DNA from 2 places in the Paraburkholderia sp. BGA-UO-ETr-F12 genome. Region 2 is predicted to be linked to the other one. Evidence: riboswitches for the same ligand, from Rfam matches in the RefSeq annotation. Region 2 holds a riboswitch; the other holds the start of a gene.
What was found. A riboswitch is a leader RNA that binds a small molecule or an ion and turns the genes downstream of it on or off. The one in region 2 is predicted to bind thiamine pyrophosphate.
Positions count from the first base shown of each region.

Region 1: linked by a shared signal. The riboswitch ahead of AC57B6_RS07285 (FAD-dependent oxidoreductase) and the one ahead of thiC (phosphomethylpyrimidine synthase ThiC) in region 2 are both predicted to bind thiamine pyrophosphate.

Region 1 is NZ_JCAQOZ010000018.1:52,403-63,712, forward strand. Features, by position in the region: gene AC57B6_RS07230 (ATP-binding protein) at 1-140, opposite strand, end outside; gene AC57B6_RS07235 (response regulator) at 137-877, opposite strand; gene AC57B6_RS07240 (hypothetical protein) at 1,320-1,511, shown strand; gene AC57B6_RS07245 (DUF6726 family protein) at 1,527-1,724, shown strand; gene AC57B6_RS07250 (hypothetical protein) at 1,728-2,441, shown strand; gene AC57B6_RS07255 (flagellar basal body L-ring protein FlgH) at 2,569-3,240, shown strand; gene AC57B6_RS07260 (response regulator) at 3,297-4,037, opposite strand; gene AC57B6_RS07265 (hypothetical protein) at 4,133-4,774, opposite strand; gene AC57B6_RS07270 (hypothetical protein) at 4,890-5,351, opposite strand; gene AC57B6_RS07275 (SDR family NAD(P)-dependent oxidoreductase) at 5,596-6,369, opposite strand; gene AC57B6_RS07280 (ABC transporter ATP-binding protein/permease) at 6,447-8,198, opposite strand; TPP riboswitch at 8,541-8,664, shown strand; gene AC57B6_RS07285 (FAD-dependent oxidoreductase) at 8,895-10,025, shown strand; gene thiS (sulfur carrier protein ThiS) at 10,109-10,306, shown strand; gene AC57B6_RS07295 (thiazole synthase) at 10,346-11,161, shown strand; gene thiE (thiamine phosphate synthase) at 11,158-11,310, shown strand, end outside.
Region 2 is NZ_JCAQOZ010000053.1:8,527-19,836, forward strand. Features, by position in the region: gene AC57B6_RS23890 (DUF3443 domain-containing protein) at 1-50, opposite strand, end outside; gene AC57B6_RS23895 (DUF2844 domain-containing protein) at 111-530, opposite strand; gene AC57B6_RS23900 (hypothetical protein) at 808-1,053, opposite strand; gene bamC (NlpB/DapX family lipoprotein) at 1,052-2,284, shown strand; gene AC57B6_RS23910 (DMT family transporter) at 3,157-4,083, opposite strand; gene AC57B6_RS23915 (L-lactate permease) at 4,405-6,003, opposite strand; gene AC57B6_RS23920 (hypothetical protein) at 6,266-6,778, opposite strand; gene AC57B6_RS23925 (YMGG-like glycine zipper-containing protein) at 7,043-7,255, opposite strand; gene thiC (phosphomethylpyrimidine synthase ThiC) at 7,533-9,464, opposite strand; TPP riboswitch at 9,646-9,764, opposite strand; gene AC57B6_RS23935 (GreA/GreB family elongation factor) at 9,919-10,329, opposite strand; gene AC57B6_RS23940 (DUF1223 domain-containing protein) at 10,859-11,310, shown strand, end outside.

The sequences.
Region 1 (11,310 bases), on a different contig from region 2:
ATGCCGCGCGCGAAGCCGTCGATTTCGTGACGCGGCGGCTGCATCACCACCAGCACGAACCAGCCGGCCTGAATCGCGAACAACACCGCTGTCGACAGCAACGCCATTCTGCCGAACAGTGTGTTCAGCGGGTTTCTCATGCGCTTGAGGCAGCCTCGTCGGCGAATGGGGTGCCGTCGGCGTCGGGTACGAACACGTAGCCTTTGCCGCGCACCGTCTGTACGTAGCAGGGGTTGGACGGATCGTCCTCGATCACGCGGCGCAGACGCCAGATCGGCACGTCGAGGCTGCGGTCGCGGAACGCGAGGTTGTCGCGATGCACGAGATCGTGAATCAGCACGCGCGACAGCACCTTGTACGGATTGTTGATGAAAATCTTTAGCAGCGCGAATTCACTGTCGCGCAGCGGCAGCTTCGTGTCGTCGCGTGACAGCGAGCGGGTGGCGAAGTCGAGTTCGAACGGGCCAAAGCGATACGGCTTGCGGGCTTCCGGCGCACTGGTGGTGGACGGCCCGCGGCGGCGTAACACTGTGTGGATGCGCGCGAGCAGCTCACGAGGGTCGAACGGCTTGGTCAGATAGTCGTCCGCGCCGAGCGATAGCCCGACGATGCGGTCGGCCACCGTGCCGCGCGCCGTGACGAAGATCACCGGGATGTCGTCGCCGGCGGCGCGCAGTGCGGTGAGCGCGCGTAAGCCGTCGGTGTTCGGCATCATGATGTCGAGCACGACGACCGACGGCCGTTCGCGTTCGAGCCGGCGTTGTAAATGGGTGCCGTCGTGCAGCACGGACGCGTCGAAGCCGTTCGTCTGCAGAAACTTGCAAAGCAGATCGCGTACGACCGGATCGTCGTCGACGATAAGGACCTGTGGATTCATGGCGAAATTCTAGACCGGCCCGCGCGACGCACGCCCGACTGTTTTCTTACCAATGCTTACCTAAACTCGCAGCGTCTTTGCAGATTCCGGCGTCAGTCCCGCCACCAAAGGCTCACCGCCTGTTTCACGGCCACATATTTGGCAATGCGCGCGTAATGGGTGAGTAATGCCCCGACCGGGTGTAACTCGGTGTGGCAGTCGTTTTATATGGCTTGAATGGCTCCACAGGATCAAATCCGCCCCCAATTGCTACCGCCGGCAATGGGTCGCAACGGGTCGTAAGAACCGTCGGAAAGCGCGTGTTCCTTCGTGCATCGCCACCGCCTGTGCAGCGAGATGATTCGTCGTGCAGTACGTTGCGTCGCATGTCGAAAACAGCCTAACGCCTTGGGCCCACGGCAAGCGGCGTGAAATCGAAACCTAGCGCCACGCGAGGCTCATCATGACCATTCACAGCCATCTCGGTTCAACCCGCTTTTCTTCGCTCGCCCCCATGTCGGCGGCGGAAAAGCCCGCAACTTCAAACACCGCGGCGGCGACGCCGCAGGCACCGGAGTCCGTTAGCGAGGCGCAGCCGTCGCCGCCCTCGCTGCCGTCCGGGCTCGTCGGGCATCACGTCAACACGACCGCCTGACGCATCGAGGCCCGTGTGTCGACCTCAAGCATTCCTGAGCGCATCGTTCGTGTCGCTGCGTGGTTGATGCTCGGCGCGGCGCTGCTGCCACTCGGCGGCTGCGCCGTTGCCGCGCTGCCGTGCCGGCTGACGTCGGCCACGCTGAAAATCATTCCGGTCGTCGGCCATGCCGCGGCCACACCGTTCGACATGTGTGCATCCGCCATCGACTGAATCATGACACTCAAACGGATTGCCTTTGCGTTCGCGTTGCTGGGCGGCCTGTTTTCGGTGGCCGCCGAGGCGCAACCGGTCGCGCGCGACGCGAACGCAGCCGGTGCTGCGTCGAAGAGCGCTTTGCCTGAGGCGCGCCGGCGCTCGCAGGACATGCCGTTTGCGTTTCGCGGCATCTCGCTCGGCATCACGCTCGACGAATTTCGCGCCGGCTCGACCGTGCGTGCCACGCCGGTTGGCAGCGTACCAGTCTGCGAGACGGACGTGCAGGCCGGCGCGCTCGGCATGCGGCTCAAATCGCAGGAGAGTCTGACCGTTGCATGCCGTTGGGCGCATCGCGCTGACGACGGCTGGGCAGTGTCGCAAGCCGTCGTCGACGGCGCACCGGCGCTGGAGCACGTGCTGCGTTTTGCGCGTGTCGATGGCCAGAGCCCACTGCGTTTGTACGAGATTTCTTTTGTGATCGACGAGATCACCGCCGAGGACTTGCGCGACGCGCTTGCCGACCGCTATGGCGCGCCGCGTCTGGTGACGCAAAGCGTGTCGTCGCCGGGCGTGCTGCCGGTCTACGTGTGGGACAACGCGGTGAGTTCGATCACCTTGTGTTTTTTGCCGGGAACGCGCAACGGCACGCTCACCTATCTGTTGAAGGGCTCGGACGCATGGGTGAAATCCGTCGTGCGGCAGTGGCAGGCAAGCGGCGCCGAGGCGGGGTGATGTGCCGCCTCGTCTGTCGCGCTGTTTGCGGGATCGCGCGTGGCGTCGATTGCGTCGTTAAGCGAAGCATCGGCGGCGCGACCGCACGGTCCGTTTTCATTCCGGCCGATCCGGCCAAGGAGCAACTATGACTGCGCTACGTCTGACTGTCACGCTAGGCGCGGCAGGCTGTCTCGCGGCTTGCGGCAGCAGCCAGCCACCGTCAATCGTTGAAACGCCGATGTCGCCGCCGATCGCCTCGGCGCCGCTGAACGTCAATACGCAGGGCGCGATCTATCAGGCCGGCGCGCCGTTGCTGCTTTACGAAACGCCGCGTGCGCAGCATATCGGCGACGTGCTGACGATCCGTTTGTCGGAGTCGTACAGCGGCAACAACAGCTCGACCGCGGCCGCGAGCCGCTCGAGCAGCATCACCGCGACCGCTGCGGATCAGTCGACCAACGCCGCTGCGCGGCTTGCGAGGCTGTTCAATGTCGGCTCGGCCAGCACCGACTACAAAGGACAGGGCAGTCTCACCGACACCAGCGGCATGACTGGCACACTCGCTGTGACGGTGATCGGCACGATGTCGACCGGCAATCTGGTGGTGTCGGGCGAGAAGGTCATCGCGATGAGCGGCAATCGCGACCGCTTGCGCCTGTCGGGTATCGTCAATCCGAAGGATATCGAAGCCGGGAATTATGTCGCGTCGAGCAAGGTCGCCAATGCACGTATCGAACAGGCCGGCGTGGGGATGGTGTCCGACGCCACCACGATGGGCTGGCTGCAAAGGATGTTTCTGAGCGTGCTGACTTTCTGAAGTCGATCGCGGTGCGCGCGAGTTGTGCGACACGCCGGGGCACGCTCTCTCAGGTCTTACGAAAGCGGCGCCGCGTTGCGTTCCGCCGCGCCGATCTCACCGTCCGGTACGAACACGTAGCCGCGGCCCCACACAGTTTGCACATAGCGCGGCTCGGACGGGTCCACCTCGATCAGCCGCCGCAAACGCCAGATCGATACATCAAGGCTGCGATTGCGATGCGCCTCGCTATTGCCGTGCAGTTTCTCCAGCAACTGCGCGCGCGTGAGTACCGTCATCGCGTGCGTGACGAATACCTTGAGCATTGCGAACTCGCTCGAGCGCAGTGGAATGCGTTCCCCATCGCGGCGCAGTTCGCGCGCCGGAAAATTCACCTCGAAGCGGCCGAAACGATAGGGTGCGCGTTGCTCCGGCGCGCTCGGCGCAATCGCACCGCGGCGGCGCAGGACCGTGCGAATCCGCGCGACCAGTTCGCTCGGTTCGAATGGCTTGCCGAGATAATCGTCGGCGCCGAGTTCGAGGCCGATCACGCGGTCGATCGGATCGGCGCGAGCGGTCAACAGGATCACGGGAATATCGTCACCGGCGACACGCAATGCGCGCAGTGCGCTGATGCCGTCGAGCTCCGGCATCATGATGTCGAGCACGATCAGCGCGGGGCGCTCGTTTTGCAACGCGCGCTGCAGCGCCATACCGTGTTCGAGCGTGGACACATTGAAGCCGCGCCCTAGCAGATATTCGCTGACGAGTTCGCGGACGACGGGGTCGTCGTCGACGACCAGAATGGATTGGTTCATCCAGGTCATCTTAGTGATCCGCGCGAGCGTCGCAAAGCACGTAACGCTTTCGAATCCTTTCGCGTGTAAGAGAAAGCAAGCAGACAGGCCTTCTTCTAGTTTGCCAGCGATGTCTGCATCGTTTGCATCGGTTGCCGTTCCAGGTCGGTCTGATCGACCACCATCTTGTCGATCAAACCATTGAGCTTGGTCGATGCGGTGGAGAAGCGGTCGGTATTGAGGCCGCCGGTCTGGTAGCGCGCGGTGACGAGAATGCGCCCGTGCTGGATCAGCGTCAGATCGATGATCGACAGATACTGGATCGTTTCGTCGCTGAACGAACGGCGGCCGTAATCGATCGCCGCGTTGTAGACGAGACGCGCCTCGCATCCGGCGGGCGATGTGCCCGGATTGTAGACGTCCGAACGAATGCCGCGGCGGTCGAGCGCGAGCTGCAGTGCCGGCACGAAATCGCCGACTGACACCGTTTGATTCACTTCGATGCAGACGTTGTGCACGTCCGCCCGCCGGCCGTTGACGAAGGTCGGCGACGAGTAGTTCGCGGCGATCGCGTAGCCGGCCTGAATCACGGAGCCGGTGGCGTCGGCCGCCGAGATCAGTGTCCACGCGCAGCCGTTCAGGCCTAACGCGAGGCAGGCCGAGGCAGCGAGCCGGGCACCGGGCCGCCGCAACCTGACCCACGCGGCCATCGGGGCCCGCGTGAAAGCGTCAACGCGCAAGCGTGGCATGGAGGTCATGATGCGGTGCCTGGTAGCGGTGAAGACGTGCGGCGTCACAAAGGGGCGCTGCGAACAGCGGTGCAGGGTAACGGCAACGATAACGGTAACGGCTCGCGGCAAGCAGGGTCCACGCTCAGCGCGTGACGCGCAGGCGTAGTTCGTTTTGCCCTTGCACGCTGGCCGTGACGCTCACGCGCCGGTCATCGGTGGTCACGATGAAATGCTGACGCGTCGGCGTGTTGACGTCGTGCACGACGTTCGGAAAACAGGCGGCGATATCGGCGCCGAACTCCTCGAGCGGATCGTTGACCACGCCGTCGGCTTGCCAGTGCGCGCGCCAGTGGCAATCGTAGGCGTGCGCGTTGGCGCGGCAGTCGTCCGCAGCCGAGACACCTGGCAGTTGCGCGGCGGGTTGCGAATGCAACTGCTTGAAGTCGGCAGCACTGACGATATGTTTGAGCGCGGGGCAAACGTCCGCGGGTTCGGCGGGCTGGGCGGCAAGCGCCGCATGCGTGGCGCTCGCGAGCAGCAGGGCTGCGCCAAGAGCGAGCGCTGCGCGCTGGGTCGAAGGATGAGAGCGGCGATCGAATGACATGTGCGGAGAGTCCGGTAGCAGTGAGTGGCGTGGCGGACCGGAGAGGGTACGGCCCGCACGACTATCGTCGCTGCAGCAGGGGCTTTTCAAAGCGGGGAACAGCTTGCCCGCTTCGCGAGTGCTTTCGAACTCTTCTCGCGTGTTTCAGGATGTTGCGATGTGTGGGTCGATTGCGCGCAAGGTCTCGCAGCAAGGTCTCGCAAATAGGCGTGCGGCCTTGCCGCGCTGACGAGCGGCGTGCCGCTTAGCCGAGCGTGAGGCCGCCGTCGATATGAATCACCTGGCCGGTGATGTGGCGCGCTTCGTCGGAGAGCAGGAAGGCGATCAACGCCGCGATATCCGCCGGTTCGGCGACGTGGCCAAGCGGCGTTGCCTCGGCGGCGCGAGTCCACACCGATGCATTATCGGCACTTGGACCGCGATCTTTACGGGTGTAGCCGGGCGCGACGCAATTGACGGTCACGCCATGCGCCGCCAGTTCGGCGGCGGCGGTTTTGGCCAGCGATTCGAGTGCGGCTTTCGCGGCCGCCGTAGCGGCGAATGGCGCATCGACGCGATAGCGATGCGCGACGAACGAACTGAGCGCGACCACGCGGCCTCGCTCCGAGGTCGCCAGTGCCGGCGTGGCTCGCTTGACGAGCGCGGCGAAGGCGCCCGGCATTGCGGCGAAGGCGGCGTTGAACGCATCCGTGTCGAGTGCGTTGAGCGTTTGCCGTTGCGCGTGGCCGGCATTCGCGACCAGTTGGTCCAGCGCGCCGAACTGCGCGAGCGTTTGATGAATCACGTGCTCGGGGGCGCCGCGTTCAGCCAGATCGGCGCATACCGTCGCGCAGTGTGCGCCGTTCGCGCTGCAATCGGCGGCGACCTGCGCGAGACGCCGGCGCGCTTCGTCGTCGGCCCCGCGTGCGTGCAGCATCAGCGCGGTGCGCGGTGCGGCGATGCGCCGTGCCAATGCCGCGCCGATGCCGGAGCCCGCGCCGGTGATCAGGACGACCCGATCGAAGCCGGAGTCGCTCATGTCAGTCGTGCTGTTCGCGTCGTCGGCTCGGCTCATGTCGCTCTCGCTGTGCAGGCTGGTGATGCTGCTTGTGCTGTTTATGCGGCGATCGGTTCGCCCGAACGCTCGACGTCGAGCGTGTCGCCATGGAACGCCGCCAGCGATTCGCGATGCGCGACACTGACGATCGCCGCCTTCGGCAGCCGCTCGGTGAACAGGTGATAGAGACGCGCTTCGTTTTCCGCATCGAGCGCGCTGGTCGCTTCGTCGAGGAACAGATAGTCCGGCTTGTGCAGCAGCACGCGAGCGCCGGCGAGACGTTGCTGTTCGCCTGGCGAGAGGATGCGCGTCCAGTGCCCCGATTCCTGCAGGCGCTCGGCGTATTCCGAAAGATGGCAGGTGACGAGCGCTTCACGGCATTCTTCGTCGGTGTAGGTGTCCGCGGGAGAAGGATAGGTGAGTGCTGCCTTCAGCGTGCCGATCGGCATGTAGCTGACCTGCGGGATGAACATCATGCGCGCGTTGACCGGTGCGTCGATCGAACCGTCGCCGAACGGCCACAAGCCGGCGAGCGCGCGCATCAGCGTGCTCTTGCCGGAGCCGGACGGACCCCGCACCAGCCAGCGCGAGCCCGGTGTGATCGCGATATCGCGGATGCGCGACAGCGGGTTGCCGTTCGGCAGCGCAAGCTGGAGGCCGTCGGTGGAAAGCCGGTCTTCATCGACGAAATGCAGGTTGATGCCGCCATGCGCGGTGGCCGGCGACACGGACTCCTTCAGACGCGGCGCATGTACGATTCGCTTGAATTCGCGCAACCGGTTCACGGTGGCGCGCCACTCGACGAGCGTGCCGTAACTATTGATGAACCACGAAAACGAATCGCTGACGGTGCCGAATGCTTGCGAGATCTGCATCAGCACGCCGAATGAGAAAGCGCCTGCGAAGTAGCGCGGCGCGGCGACGACGATCGGGAAGATGATCGCGATCTGACCGTAGAAGCTCAGCACGAAGGTGAGCCGCTTGGTGTACTTCATCACCTGCCACCAGTTGTCGCGGATGCGGCCGAACAGCGTGTGCGCGTTCGTCTTCTCCGTTTCCATGCCGTTATAGAAGGCGATCTGTTCGGCGTTCTCACGAAGGCGGATCAGGCCGAAACGGAAATCCGCCTCGACTTTCTGTGCCTGGTAGTTAATCGGCACGAGCGGGTGGCCGACCTTCTGGATGATCAGCGAGCCCACCACGGCGTAGAGCGCCGCGGCCCACACCATGTAGCCGGGAACCTGTATTGGCATGCCGCCGAGCGAAATGGTCAGCGCGCCGGCCAGCGACCACAGGATCGTGATGAACGAGACCAGCGTGACGACCGTGGAGAGCAGGTCGAGCGTTAGCGAGAGCGTGGTGGTGGCGAACGATTGCAGGTCGTCGCTGATCCGCTGGTCGGGGTTGTCGGCGAGCCGGTCGCGTTCGATCCGGTAGAAGGCGCTGTCGCGCAGCCATTCGTTGAGATAACGCGTGGTCAGCCACTGGCGCCAGCGGAAGCCGAGCATCTGGCGCAGATAACGGCCGTACACGGCAAGGATGATGAAGCCGAACGCGAGCCCGGTGAACACCATCAGCAGGTGCGGAAAGTCGTGCACGTTCTTGGTCTGCAGCGCGTTGTAGAAGTCGGCGCTCCAGCGATTCAGGCGCACGTTGATCCACACGACGAGCAGATTCATCACGATGATCGCGACGAGCAGCCCCCACGCCGTTTTTCGTTCTTCGGAAACCCAGTAAGGTTTGATCAGGCTCCAGGCGGAGACTTTTTCGTCCGGCGGCAGCGCGGGGCTGGAAGCGGTATTCGGTGTCATGAGCATCCTGATGAAGTGCTGGCCCATCTGGCCGGCCCATTTCGGACCGACCCCACGGCGGTTTGCGGTACGTGCCCCGGGCGTCATGCTCGACGAACCCACGCCCGGGTGAGCGCCTGATTCTGGCGCGAGGCCCTTAAGCGAAAATTAATTTCCACCCGGCGGCTGCGCCTCGACGCCGCGCGTGCGGCCAGGCGGCCCCGCAGTATCCGGTGCTGGCATTGTGCCAGAGCGCCGGCTCCGGCCATATTGGCGGATCGAAAGATGGTGCCGGATCAACTGCCGCGCGCCTGCATGGGCCATCGGTTTGCGGGCGTTGCGCCTTTTATGGTCTAATGACCTTCGACGAAACAGGGGTGCTTTGCCCACAGGCTGCGTGATTCTCATGCAGCGGCGGCTAGGCTGAGAGAGACCCTTTGCACCCGATCCGGGTAATACCGGCGCGGGAAGTTTCCGGAAGCAGCCAGTCTTCCATTCCCCGCCGGGCGGCGTCAGCTATTGGGACGCGCGTTTTGCCCGGCCGGCCTCACCCGCCGGTTTCGTCCTGGGTACGTGCGTTTTTGGGCCGTACAGAAAGGACTCGATGACCGCCTATTCTTCATACATGTGTTTTACTGCTCGCCGCGCTCCAGCCGCTTACGTCGATGCGCCGTGCTGCTTGAGCGTTGCCGTCTGTCGCGGCTCGGAGCGGGCGCGATGAACCGTCGTGCTCAACCTGATTTCGCGGTGCTCGGCGGCGGGCTGTGCGGGCGTCTGGTCGCATGGCGCCTTGCCGGTGAAGGATATCGCGTGGCGCTCTACGAGCGCGGCGACGCCGCCGGCTCGCAGGCCGCCGCCTGGGTCGCCGCCGCCATGCTGGCGCCGCTGGCAGAAGCCGCCAGCGCCGAATTGCTGATCACGCGTCTCGGCGCAAGTTCGCTCGAGACCTGGCCGCAAGTGCTGGCCGAATTGCCCGAACCGGTGTTCTTCCAGCGCAATGGCACGCTTGTGGTCTGGCATCACGCCGACCGGACCGAAGCGCCGTTGTTCGAGCGCCGCGTGCGCTCGAACGCGCCTGCCGAATTGCTCGACGGCGGCTTTGTGACGCTGGCCGGCGCCCAGCTCGGTGCGGCCGAACCCGCGTTGGCGGGCCGCTTCAATCAGGGCTGGCTGCTGCCGCATGAAGGTCAACTGGATAACCGTCAGGTGCTGGCCGCGCTTGCCGCGGGTCTGGCGCAGCGCGGTGTCGATACGCACTGGAATACGCCGGTCGACGATCACGCGCTGCCGCCTGCGCGCGTCACGATCGACTGCCGGGGTTTGGGCGCGAAACCGGTGCTGCCCACGCTGCGCGGCATCCGCGGCGAAGTCGCCCGTGTGCATGCGCCCGGCATCAAGTTGACGCGGCCGGTGCGATTGCTGCATCCGCGCTATCCGCTGTATATCGCGCCGAAGCAGGACGATCTCTACGTGATCGGCGCGACCGAGGTAGAAGGCGAGGACATGTCGCCGGTCAGCGTGCGCTCGGCGCTCGAGTTGCTGAGCGCGGCGTTCTCCGTGCATCCCGGCTTCGGCGAGGCACGCATCCTCGAATTGAATTCGCAGTGCCGCCCGACTTTGCCGGACCACCGTCCGGCCTTGCTGTGGGACGGCGCGCAGACGCTGCGCGTGAACGGCCTGTACCGGCACGGCTACATGATCGTGCCCGAAGTCGCCGACGAAGCCGTGCGCTTTGCCGCGGCGCTGCTCGATGGCCGCATTGGCGACGCCGAAGCTTTCGCCGACTGGCAACGCGCTGCGCGCTGGAGCGAGCTGTTTCAACTGGACTGTGCGCGGGAACCGGCATGAGCGTTGCGCATCCGCGGATGAAATAACCGCGGGCAAGCCAGCACGTGCCGCTCCCGCTATTGACTGAACCGTATTCGAACACCATGGACATTCATATCAATCAGAAGCCGTTGTCGCTGCCCGAAGGCGCGACTGTCGCCGATGCGCTCGCCGCGTTCGGCGCGCGTCCGCCGTTCGCGGTCGCACTGAACGGCGATTTCGTCGCGCGCACCCAGCATGCGGCGCGCGCGCTGCAGCCGGGCGACAAGCTCGATGTCGTGCAACCCGTGGCTGGCGGCTAAGCGCCGCACCACGCCTTGCCGGAGACCAGGATTATGCAAATGACTGCCCCCCAAACCGCCGACGCGCTCACGCTGTACGGCCAAACCTTCGCGAGTCGGGTGCTGCTCGGCACTTCGCGCTATCCCTCGCTGCAATCGCTGTCCGATTCGATCGACGCGGCGCGACCCGGCATGGTGACCGTTGCTTTGCGCCGGCAGATGAACGAAGGCGGCGCCGAAGCCGGCTTTTTCGACCTGCTCAAGCGCCACGGCGTGCCGCTTTTGCCCAATACCGCCGGCTGCCTGACGGTCGGCGAGGCGGTGACCACCGCGCACATGGCGCGCGAAATCTTTGAGACCGACTGGATCAAGCTCGAACTGATCGGCGACGACTACACGTTGCAGCCCGATCCGGTCGGCCTGATCGAAGCGGCGACGCAGTTGATCAAGGACGGTTTCAAGGTGCTGCCGTACTGCACCGAAGATCTGGTGATCGGCCGCCGTCTGCTCGACGCGGGCTGCGAGGCGCTGATGCCGTGGGGCGCGCCGATCGGTACCGGCAAGGGCGTGATCAATCCGTACGGCCTGCGCGTGTTGCGCGAACGTCTGCCGGATGTGCCGCTGATCGTCGACGCCGGCCTCGGCGTGCCGTCGCACGCGGCGCAGGTAATGGAGTGGGGCTTCGACGGCGTGCTGCTGAACACCGCCGTGTCGCAGGCAACGCACCCTGACGCGATGGCGCGCGCCTTTGCGCTGGGCGTCGAAGCGGGCCGCCAGGCTTTTCTGGCGGGGCCGATGGCCGAGCGCGAAAGCGCGCACGCGAGCACGCCGGTGGTCGGCATGCCGTTCTGGCATCAAGACGGGAGTGCTGCATGACGCAAACTTTGCCTTTGACCGGCCGCGACCTCTTCTGGCCGCCCGCCGATGAACTCACCGAAGCCGCCGAGCGGATCCGCGCCCGCCTGGGCGACTGGCCGCCGACGCACGCGCCGTGGCGCATTTGCCTGACCGCGCCGGACGAGCCG
Region 2 (11,310 bases):
AGCGCCGCGCTGAGGAGCAGCAGGGCGTGGAGATGAGAAGAGGTATTCATGATTTTCCGGCAGTCGAATCGTCGAAGCGTTTTCTTGATGGCGTGCGATGCGGCGCAAACTCAGCGCAAATCGCTGGCGGCGACGCCGGGCGGCAAGGCCGCCGGCAGCCACGCGCGACCCACATAGCCACGCATCGGACCGCCGGATTCCACGATCACGTCGGGGCGCACCACCCGCGACGCGTGCAGATTGCCGTCCGGCGCCAACCCGGCGGCGCCCGTGCGGTAGGAGCCTGCGTACGGCCCCAGCAACGCGCGCAGATCCGGCATGGTCGGGCCTTGCCACGTGTAGGCGATGATCTGGCCAGTACTGGTGGCGTACTCGTTGATGGTGGTATTGCCCGCATCGGTCAGCGTGCGCAGGCGTAAGGCGCCGTTCAGCAAAGTTTGCGGCGCGGTGCCGGTCGAATCCGTCGGGATGGGCATCGTGCCGCCCAATTCGGCGCGCGCGCCTGTGCCGACACACAGCAGGGCAGCCATCACGGTGCGAATGGCGAAGGCCGGTGAAAAACAGGGAATTCGCATGGCAACCTGCCTCGCTATTGGAGAGCCCGAAACACTGGGACCGTTCAAGTCTTATTGAGATGTCCAATTCAAGATAACACTCAGGTTTCCTGATCGTTATCGGAAGCACGATGCGGCGCGGCGGTTGATCTCAAAAATAGGATGTGAAAAGCGCGAAAAGTGTCTTTTAAAACAAAGGTCTGACAATAAAGTAGGGCACTTCCTACAAGTGTTTGAGAAGTGTTGTGAACTGTTAAATTCGCGCCTGGAGGGGTGGGTCACAACCCGCCGGGCGGGGCAATTTTTGCAACCGCAGGCTTGCGCCGCGCAGCGATTCATCGGTATCCGGGTAATTCGCCGTGAGGTGGGATTGGCCGGCGGCGTGCTGCTTATTTCGTGAGCAAACCCGGGTTTTTGCACATGTCTCGCCGGGATCGGTAAAATGTTGGGTTGATCCACGGAAACTTGCCGTGGCGTAGCGGAAGGATTCCTCGAACATGACTGATCTTCGTCTTACCAAGCGGTTTGCAGTAATGCTGATGGCAGGCGGTCTGGTCGCCGGCTGCGGCACCTCGTCGCCGACCAAAATCGACTACAAAAGCGACTCCAAGTCGAAGCAAGTGTCACTTGCCGTACCGCCGAACATGATCGATGAGACGTCCGATCAGCGTTCGTTGCCCCCGCAAGGCGGCGAAACCTCGCTGTCCACGCTCAAGCAGGTCCAGGCGCAAGCCCCCGCTGCCAACACCCTGACGGTCGTGCCGCCGGTGAAGGGCATGCACATCCAGCGCGACGGCACCGAAAGCTGGCTCGTGATCGACAACAAGGCGCCCGACCAGGCGTGGGCGCAAATCCGCCGTTTCTGGCAGGAGCAGGGCTTCCTGCTGGTGGTCGACCAGCGCGACAAAGGCGTGATGGAAACGGACTGGAACGAAACCCACGCGCAGATCAACGACGGCCTGATCCGCAACACGCTGTCCAAGGCAATGGGCAACAGCTATGTGAGTTCCGAGCGCAACAAGTACCGCACACGCCTCGAAGCGGCGCCGAACGGCGGCACTTATGTGTTCATCAGCCAGAAGGGCATGCGCGAGGCGATCACCGGCACCAACAACGATTCGACCAAGTGGGAAGCCAAGCCGAACGATCCGGGGCTCGAGCAGGAATATCTGAAACGCCTGATGGCAGCGCTGGCGCTGGCCGATTCGCGCGCGAAGCCGGCCGATACGCAAAGCGCCGATCTCTCGCCGGCGGGGGCGCAAGCTGCGCCGAACGCGGCTACGGCGGGTGCGAAGTCGGCGGCTGCGGCCAATGCGGCGCAGAACGTCGCGTTGTCGGCACAACAGCCAATGCCGGACGACTCGGGCAACAACACGTCGGCACAGTTCTCGTCCACCGAGTTGACGCTCGGCGAGCCGTATGACCGTGCGTGGCTGCGTGTGGGCCTTGCGCTCGACCGCAGCAACTTCACGGTTGACGATCGCGATGCAAGCCGCGGTTTGTACTTCGTGCGCTACGTCGATCCGAAGGATCTGAGCTCGGCGGAACAGGGCTTCTGGAGCCAGGTGTTCCACGGCAAGAAGGAAAAGGTCGCCAAGCAGTATCTCGTGAACGTCCGCGCGGTAACGCCTGACCAGACCCGCGTGGCCGTGGTCGACAGCAAGGGCGCGATCGACGAAAGTCCGCAGGCCAAGCAGATCATGAGCCTGATGGTCGACCAGTTGCACTGACCGATTCGTAGCAAGCAGCGAACGCTGTCAGAAAACCCGCCCGGTGCGTAGCCCGGGCGGGTTTTTTTATGACCGCGCAGCCTCTTGTCCCGCAAGCCGTTCAGACGCCCTGATGACGCGCACGTGTTTTGCTTCTTGTCTGAAACACCGGTATGAACCGGCGCTCAACGGGGAGATGGCTATGTTCGACGTGATTCCTTACTGGATGTGGGCAGCGAGCCTGCTCATCCTGGCGCTTGTGTGCGGGGCCGCGCTGGCGCCGCGCGAGACGCGGCGGCCAATGGGTCTGCGGGTCAGGCATAGGGCGTCGCATCGTACGAAATGGCCGGCGCCGTGATGGTCGGCCCGCTTCAAACGTATGAAGCGGGCTCGCGCGGCCGCCACTGTGCGGCCGCATGTAACGTGACGTTACCCCGGTGACGTAACTCGCAAAACCCCTCCCGCCAATCCTTTGCCATCCCTTTCGGCGCAAAAAATGACAATAATAATCAATAGTTTGCGGGCGATTTCTCGTGAAACTGCGTAACTGGCACGCAATCTGCTCTTAAAGACTCATGGGGCCGGATTCGTAACATTCGACATGAATGACGCGAGTCAGCGGCGAGTTTCGAAACAGCGAGCCCCGGACCTTTTCAGCACCGGCGAACGAACCGGTGCTTAGCCCGATGATGGCCGGCGCGCGTGGCGCGCGGCCTCGGTGGCCCCGTCGCCTATCCTCGTAGGGCGACGGTTTCGCCCGCACTCCAACGGAGTGCGGGCTATTTTTTTGGGTCGTTGAAATGAGATGCCAGGCTGCCGGGGCGGCGAACGGCGCGGCACGGGGCGGGACGGGAAAGCGGCGACGCCAAGGCAGGCGTCGCGCGAGGCGGTTTTCAGGTGTCGGCGCGGCGCGCTCCGGTCCAAGGCAGACGCTTGACTACACCCGTGGCGAGCGCGGTGCCGACGAGGATTACGCCGCAGCCTTCCAGCATGCCCAGCGACACGGTTTCGCCAAGAAACAGCGCACCCCACAGAATGCCGAACACCGGAATCACGAAGGTCACGGTAATCGTGCGTGCCGGTCCCACCACCGAGATCAGATGGAAGAACAGCATGTAGGCGACGCCGGTACATGCCACGCCCAGCGCAATGACCGCGCCCCATGCGTGCAGCGAGATCGGTGCGGCGGGCCAGTAGATTACGGCGAGCGGCAGCAGCACGATGGTGGCGCCGGTCATCGTGCCGGTCGCGACGGTCAACGCGTCGACGCCGGTCAGGTGGCGCTTCGTGAAATTGGCGGCGATGCCGTACAGCAGGGTGGCGCCGAGTGCCGCGGCGGCCGCGAGCGCGGTGCTCAGCGGGGTGGCGGCCGAGCCGTTCGGTGCGGCGATCTGATCCCACACCAGCATCAGGACGCCGAGAAAGCCGATCACGAGCCCGGCGGTGCGCAGCGCGCTCAGGCGATCGCGCAGCCATAGAAAGCCGACGAGTGCGCCCCACAGCGGTGTCGTCGCATTGATCACGGACGTCACGCCCGCCGACAGCGTCAGCTCGGCATACGCGAACAGGCAGAACGGCGCCGCCGAATTCAGAATGCCAACCACCAGCAGCGGGAAGGCGTGACGGTGCAGGATCGTTGCGGACTGCTGCAGCGGCCGCCGTGCGACCAGCACGATGGCGAGGAAGACCGCGCCGATGCCGACCCGCAACGCCATCAGCGGTGCGACGCCGAAGTCGGTCACGCCGACGCGGATAAAGAGGAACGAGGCGCCCCATAGGGCGGCGAGGATCAGCAACTGGAGCAGGTTTCTGGCATTCATTGTCGTGGCGCCGCGCGCGGTAGAGTCGAGACGCATGGACATCGTAGCAGCCCGATTGCGCAAAACGTTTCAGGCTGGAGTGAAACAGCAAGATGCGGGAGAGGCCGGCGTCGGGCTATCGTGATGCTAAGCGCGAACGAGCCGGCCGCAAAACGAGCAATTCTCACGCTGATGTGAGAAAAATTGCGGTGAGAGACGCATGAAAAAGAAGGCGGCGCCAACCCTGCCGCGGTTGGCGCTCCTTGAGCATGAGTTATTTTGCGGTCGCCGCAGATGCTGCGGCAACCACCCATGCTGCCTCGCGCGGCTCGAATGCCTGCCTCAGTGCGGAATCATCCCTTGCAGGAAGTTCTGCTGCACCCACACCAGCACGCCGAGAATCACCGTCAACAGAATCGAATGCTTGAAGGTCTTGGCGAACACCACGCCCTCCTTGCCTTTGAGTTCGGTCGTCGCCACGCCGGTCGAGATGTTTTGCGGCGAGATCATCTTGCCCATCACGCCGCCCGACGAATTGGTCGCCGCCATCAGGATCGGGTTCAGGTTCAGTTGATGGGCCGCTACCACCTGCAAGTTGCCGAACAACGCGTTGCCCGACGTGTCGCTGCCGGACAGGAACACGGCGACCCAGCCGAGGAACGCCGATATCAGCGGGAAGAACGGTCCGACCGACGCCGCCCCAAGCCCGAGCGTGTAGGTGAGCCCCGAGTAGTTCATCAGATAGGCGAGCGCGACGATGGTCGCCACGGTCAGAATCGCGATGCGTGTCTGGACCCAGGTGTCGACAATGGCCTTGCCAAATTCACCGATCCCGAGACCCGTCACGAGCGACGTGATGATGGCGGCGACCAGAATCGCCGTGCCGGTGGCCAGCGGCTGGAAGTCCCAGATCGCGCCGTACGGCGTGTTGTACAGGGTGATGTACACCGCCTTGTCGAGGCCCGGCCACGGAACCTTGACGTCGCCGATCAGGAAGATCTTGGCGATGGTCCAGACGATCACCACCGCCGAGACGATGATCCACGGATACCAGCCCTGGCCGCCGCTGATCTTGCCGCGCACCTCGCCCACGCGATCGATGTTGATCGCGAACTTCGGATCGACGGCGGGCTTCCATACGCGCAGGAACGCGATCGTCAGGATCAGCGAGACCAACGACGACAGCACGTCGGTCAGACTGTAGTTCACGTAGTTCGCCGTGATGAACTGGGTCAGCGCGAAGCTTGCGCCCGACACCAGCAGCACCGGCCATACGCGCAGCATGTTGCGAAAGCCGGCATACACGCCGATCACGTAGAACGGCAGCAGCAACGCGAAAAACGGCAACTGCCGTCCGACCATCTTGGCGAGCGAGTCTGCCGGCAGGTGAGTAACCGCGCCGAGCACCGTGATCGGGACACCGAGCGCGCCGAACGCGACCGGCGCCGTATTGAAGATCAGCGTGAAGGTGAGTGCTTCGAGTGTGGGGAAACCCAGCAGGATCAGCAGCGAACTGGTGATCGCCACCGGCGTGCCGAATCCGGAAATCCCTTCGAATAACGCGCCGAAAGAAAAGCCGATCACCACCAGCACGACGCGGCGGTCGTTCGGCAGGTTATCGATCATCCACATGCGAAAGGCGGCGAAGCGGCCCGAGCGCTGCGAGATGTTGTAGAGCAGGATCGCGGTGAACACGATCCACATGACGGGCCAGCACGCAAACACCGCGCCGTTGGCCACTGAGGCGGCCGCGAGTCCGACCGGGAACTGCCAGACGAAGATCGCCACGATCAATCCGACGATCAAACCCGCGAGCGACGCCTGCCAGGCCGGCCGACGGGCCCAGCCGAGCAACAGCAACACGACGATGATCGGCAAGGCCGCGACGAGGAACGACAGCAATAGCGAATTGCCGACTGGAGTGAGTAGTTGGTGAAACATCACGTCTCCTTCGTTGTTGTTCGAAATCGACGCGGACTACGCATTGCGGGGCGCGTCGCTCTGGCAGGACGGATGGGCGCCGGCGGCGCATACAGGACGCGCCGGGTCGCTTATTTAAACAAGTACTGCGTGTGGCTTTCCCAAGCATAGAGCCCGGTTGGGAAGCGTCAAGAAGGGTAAGTACGGGCGAACGAGAGACGGCCGCGCCGGGGGCCTGTGAGCGGGGATTGTTGCGGCGCGACGAACGCGAGACGGGGGAGCTTCAGTGCCAGTGGCCGTGTCCGCCGCCCCAATAGCCATGGCCGCCGCCCCAGTAGCCGCCAAAGCCTACGCCGATCGAGACCGACGGACCGTACCAGCCGGGGTAGCCGTAATAAGCGGGATACACCGGCGGCGGATAGTAGGCGGGATAGGCGGGGTAGGCCGGAGCCACGTAGACGGGCGGGGCGGCAGCAACGGTATAAGCCGGCGGCGGATTTTGCTGCGCGTTTTGCGCCTGCTGGGCTTGCTGCTGCGCCGACGATTGCTGCGTCAGTTGTGCCGCCTGTGGATCAGGCGGGCCGACCTGCACGTCCTGTTGCGCTGTAGTGGCGGGGACCGTGGCGTAATACGGATAGTAGCCACCCGGATAGTAACCGTATGGGTAGTAGCAGCCGGACAGCGTCAGCACGCTGACTGCTGCGCTGAGCGCGAGCCTGGTGTGTGAAATACGGGAGAAACGGCGCGGCAGTGGCTGGCCGATCATGCCAGGCGTGGTGATGTTGCGGGACTTCATGACGCGCTCCTGTTGCAAACCGACGCCGCCATGCGGGGCGTATTGCCTTGAGCTTACGCCCCCGTCGCGTTCGCAGGATTGCAAAACCGTAACGGCTTATTTCACGTCGTTGCAAAAACGTTGTTCGGCGCAACCGGCATGGCGCCCGTCGCCTTTACGATGTGCCGCGCCCGCCGGTTCGTTGCTGCGTGCAGCTTCGTTCTTCATGATGGGCTGAAACAGTTGGCCCCGTGCGCCGTCGTATCGAGAACGCCTCCTTACCGCTTATTTGCCGACCTGATTACCGATGATACCGCCTGCCGCCGCACCACCCAGCGTCGACAGTGCATTGCCGCCGATCAGACCGCCTGCGGCGCCGCCGACACCAGCGCCGATCACCGTATCGCGTTGCCGGGTCGTCATGTTGTCACACGCGGAAAGACTTGCGACAACAGCGACGATCGTCGCGAGCGCACCGAGTTGACGAATCGATTTCATGATGCTGACTCCGTTCATTGTGTCTGGAAGGGGTTGCCTGTAAATGGACTGATCATGCCGTCCTTACACTTGATCTTATCGCCGCAATCCGTATCCAGATGTGTGAGCTTGTCAGTGGATTGTCGGTTTCGTAATCAAATGTTTCCCTTTTGTCAGCATGCGGCGTGCCCGCCGCGCAGAAACGCAAAAGCCCGCCAGTGGCGGGCTTCGGTGCTGCAGTGCGGTGCTGCGGAAGGTCTGGATGGCGGGCGCATGCTAACGCGCCCACGATCCCACCTTACTGCCGCTGATAGATCTCAGCACCCTTCTTCATGAACTCGATCGACTTCACTTCCATGCCTTTCTTCAGCGCGTCGTCGTCGGAGAGGCCTTGTTGCGCGGCGAACTCGCGTACGTCCTGCGTAATCTTCATCGAGCAGAAGTGCGGGCCGCACATCGAACAGAAGTGCGCGACCTTGGCCGAATCCTTCGGCAGCGTTTCGTCGTGGAATTCGCGCGCCTTGTCCGGGTCGAGGCCGAGATTGAACTGATCTTCCCAGCGGAATTCGAAACGCGCCTTCGACAACGCATTGTCACGCACCTGCGCGCCGGGATGGCCCTTCGCCAGATCGGCGGCGTGCGCAGCAAGCTTGTACGTGATGATGCCGGTCTTGACGTCGTCCTTGTTCGGCAACCCAAGGTGCTCCTTCGGCGTGACGTAGCAGAGCATCGCCGTGCCGAACCAGCCGATCATCGCTGCACCAATGCCCGACGTGATGTGGTCGTAGCCCGGTGCGATGTCCGTGGTCAACGGTCCCAGCGTGTAGAACGGTGCTTCGTCACACCATTCCAGTTGCAGGTCCATGTTTTCCTTGATCAACTGCATCGGCACGTGGCCCGGGCCTTCGATCATCGTTTGCACGTCGTGCTTCCACGCGATCTGCGTGAGTTCGCCGAGCGTCTTCAGTTCGCCGAGCTGCGCTTCGTCGTTGGCGTCGTAGATCGAGCCGGGACGCAGGCCGTCGCCGAGCGAGAAGGCCACGTCATACGCCTTCATGATTTCGCAGATGTCTTCGAAGTGCTCGTACAGGAAGCTTTCCTTATGGTGCGCGAGGCACCACTTCGCCATGATCGAGCCGCCGCGCGAGACGATGCCCGTCATGCGCTTCGCCGTGAGCGGCACGTATTGCAGACGCACGCCCGCGTGAATCGTGAAGTAATCGACGCCTTGTTCGGCCTGTTCGATCAGCGTGTCGCGGAAGATTTCCCACGTCAGGTCTTCGGCCTTGCCGTTGACCTTTTCGAGCGCCTGATAGATCGGCACCGTGCCGATCGGCACCGGGCTATTGCGGATGATCCACTCGCGCGTTTCGTGAATGTGCTTGCCGGTGGACAGATCCATCACCGTGTCGCCGCCCCAGCGGATCGCCCACGTCATCTTGTCGACTTCTTCGCCGATCGAGGAGGTCACCGCCGAGTTGCCGATGTTCGCATTCACCTTCACGAGGAAGTTGCGGCCGATGATCATCGGCTCGCTTTCCGGGTGGTTGATGTTGTTCGGGATGATCGCGCGGCCGCGGGCGACTTCCTCGCGCACGAATTCCGCGGTGATTTCCTTCAGGCCGTCGGGACCGAATGCGCTCGCACCGAACGCCTGGCCCGGATGCTGGCGGCCCATCATCGCGGCGAGTTTTTCGCCGTTCGGACCGCTTGTTTTCAGGCTTTCCAGATACGCGGCGCGTTGCTGGTTCTCGCGAATCGCGATGTATTCCATTTCCGGCGTGATGATGCCTTTGCGCGCGTAGTGCATCTGCGAGACGTTCTTGCCGGCGATTGCGCGGCGCGGCGTGCGGTGCAGGCCCTTGAAGCGCAGATCGGCAGTAGCGGTATCGGCGGCGCGCTCGCGGCTGAAGTCGCTCGACAGGCCCGTAAGCGCTTCCGTGTCGCCGCGCTCTTCGATCCACGCCTGACGCAGCGCGGGCAGGCCGGCGCGAATGTCGATCCTGGCTTCCGGATCGGAGTAGGGGCCCGACGTATCGTAGACGTAGACCGGCGGGTTCTTCTCGCCGCCAAAGCTATCCGGCGTATCCGCCTGGGAAATCTCGCGCATCGGCACGCGAATGTCGGGCCGCGAGCCGGTCACGTAGACCTTGCGCGAATTCGGCAGCGGGGCGACAGCGGCGGCGTCGACGTGGGCGTCGGCGGAAAGAAACTTCGGATTGGCGTTCATGCGTATCTCCTCTGTCGACCAGAATCGGCGCGTTATCGCCTTACTCCGGTCCCAAGCAACTTGTTGCGGTCAACGAGAGTTGGCGCTTTGGCGCCGACCCCCGGTTTCCCAGGTGTGGGGCGGCTAAGCAGGAGACGAGATGGAAGTTGTCGGATTCGCGAGAGATGAAACGGTAGACCAGCTGCGAAATCCGTACGCTTCCCTGCGCTGGCATTATCCAGATCAGGTTCAAAGGGTATTTCTCACCCACGCAACACGGACCTCCAACCTCCGTGCGACGCAGGACCCCCGCGTTAGCAGCGCACACGATACACCGCCCGGGCGTTGCTTGGCAACCCGTCTTGAAAAAGTCAGATAGCGGAGATAACACCGGTCAGCCGCGCTCTATTCTTATGGTGAAAGGGCTGCCGGGAATGATGCGGCGCAGCAGTTCTGCGTCGCGAATGCGTGTTGCCTAGAGCGTGAAGTCGTCAGCGGCTTCGGGCTGGAACAGGATTTTTTCGAGCTTCAGCACTTTCTCCGTGCCGCTCGGCGGCGTGAAGCGGATGCGTTCGCCGCGCTTGGCGCCGAGCAGTGCAAGGCCGACCGGCGAGAACACGTTCAGGCGGCCTTGAGCGAAATCCGCGTCGGGCGGATAGACCACGGTCCAGGTCATCTGCTCGCCGCTGGTTTCGTCCACCAGCGTGGCTTGCGAATTCATCGTCACGACGTTCGCGGGAATGTCGCGCGATTCGACGATCACGGCGCGCTCGAGCACGTCGTCGAGCATGTCTTGCAATTTGGCTTCGGCGCCGGGCGCGGCCGCATGCTTTTCAAGACGGGCGACGTCGAGCTCGGTGAGATAACAGGTTTTCGTCTTTTTCATGACGGGTTCTCCAATTCGATCTGCATGTAAAGGGACTGCGTGCGGATGAGATCAGCCCGGAGCCCGACAACGCGGCTCCGGTAATGGAGGGAGCTGCGTCAGATCGGGCGCCGGGCGGCGAGAAGCGGGAGCGTTCGGGATGGCTGGCCGGCCTGGGGCGTCGCGATGTCCGCGCGCGCGCAGCCGGTTGCGCGGCGGGGGCGCAAACGGGTGAGAGCACGGGAGAACGGAAAACGCATTGGGGTTGCCGGCGGATAACAAAGGGGTTGGGGTAGGGCGCGCCGCAAAGAAAGCTTGATCGACGCGACCGAAAGGTGAATGCTAGCACGGGCCGCCATGTCTCTTTAAGCGCCGCCCGCAGAGGCCGTGCGGGCAAGGCGCGGCATGGCCGAACCGCATGGATCTGTTCGAGGACAGCATGAAATGGCCGGCACCGCGGGCGGCTACCCGAACTAAAATAAATATCAGAACTGGCTGTCATAAGTGGTCTCATCGTTCGACAAACGTGCAGATCCTGATGGAGCACGCCATGCGAACCGTACGAACCCGCCACGCCACCCGGCATGCCGGCCGCGATATCAACCGCGCAATCGCGCTGGCCGTCGCGCTGACGACCCTCGTTGCCAGCGGTCTGGCAACCGCAGCCGGTGCCGTATGCGCGTCGCACAGCCCGTCGCACCGCGTGGCGCTTGTCGAGCTTTACAGCAGCGAGGGCTGCAACAGCTGCCCGCCGGCCGACAACTGGTTGAGCCAATGGAAAAACAGCGGTGCGACCCAAAGCATCGTGCCGTTGGCTTTACACGTGGACTACTGGAACAGCCTCGGCTGGACCGACCGCTTTTCGCAGCATCGCTTCACCGAACGTCAGCAAACCCTGACCGATCTCGCCAGCGGCCACACGATCTATACGCCCGAGGTCTTCGTATCGGGCCGTGAATTGCGCGGCTGGTCGCAACGCGGCAGTTTTCAGAGCCGCATCGA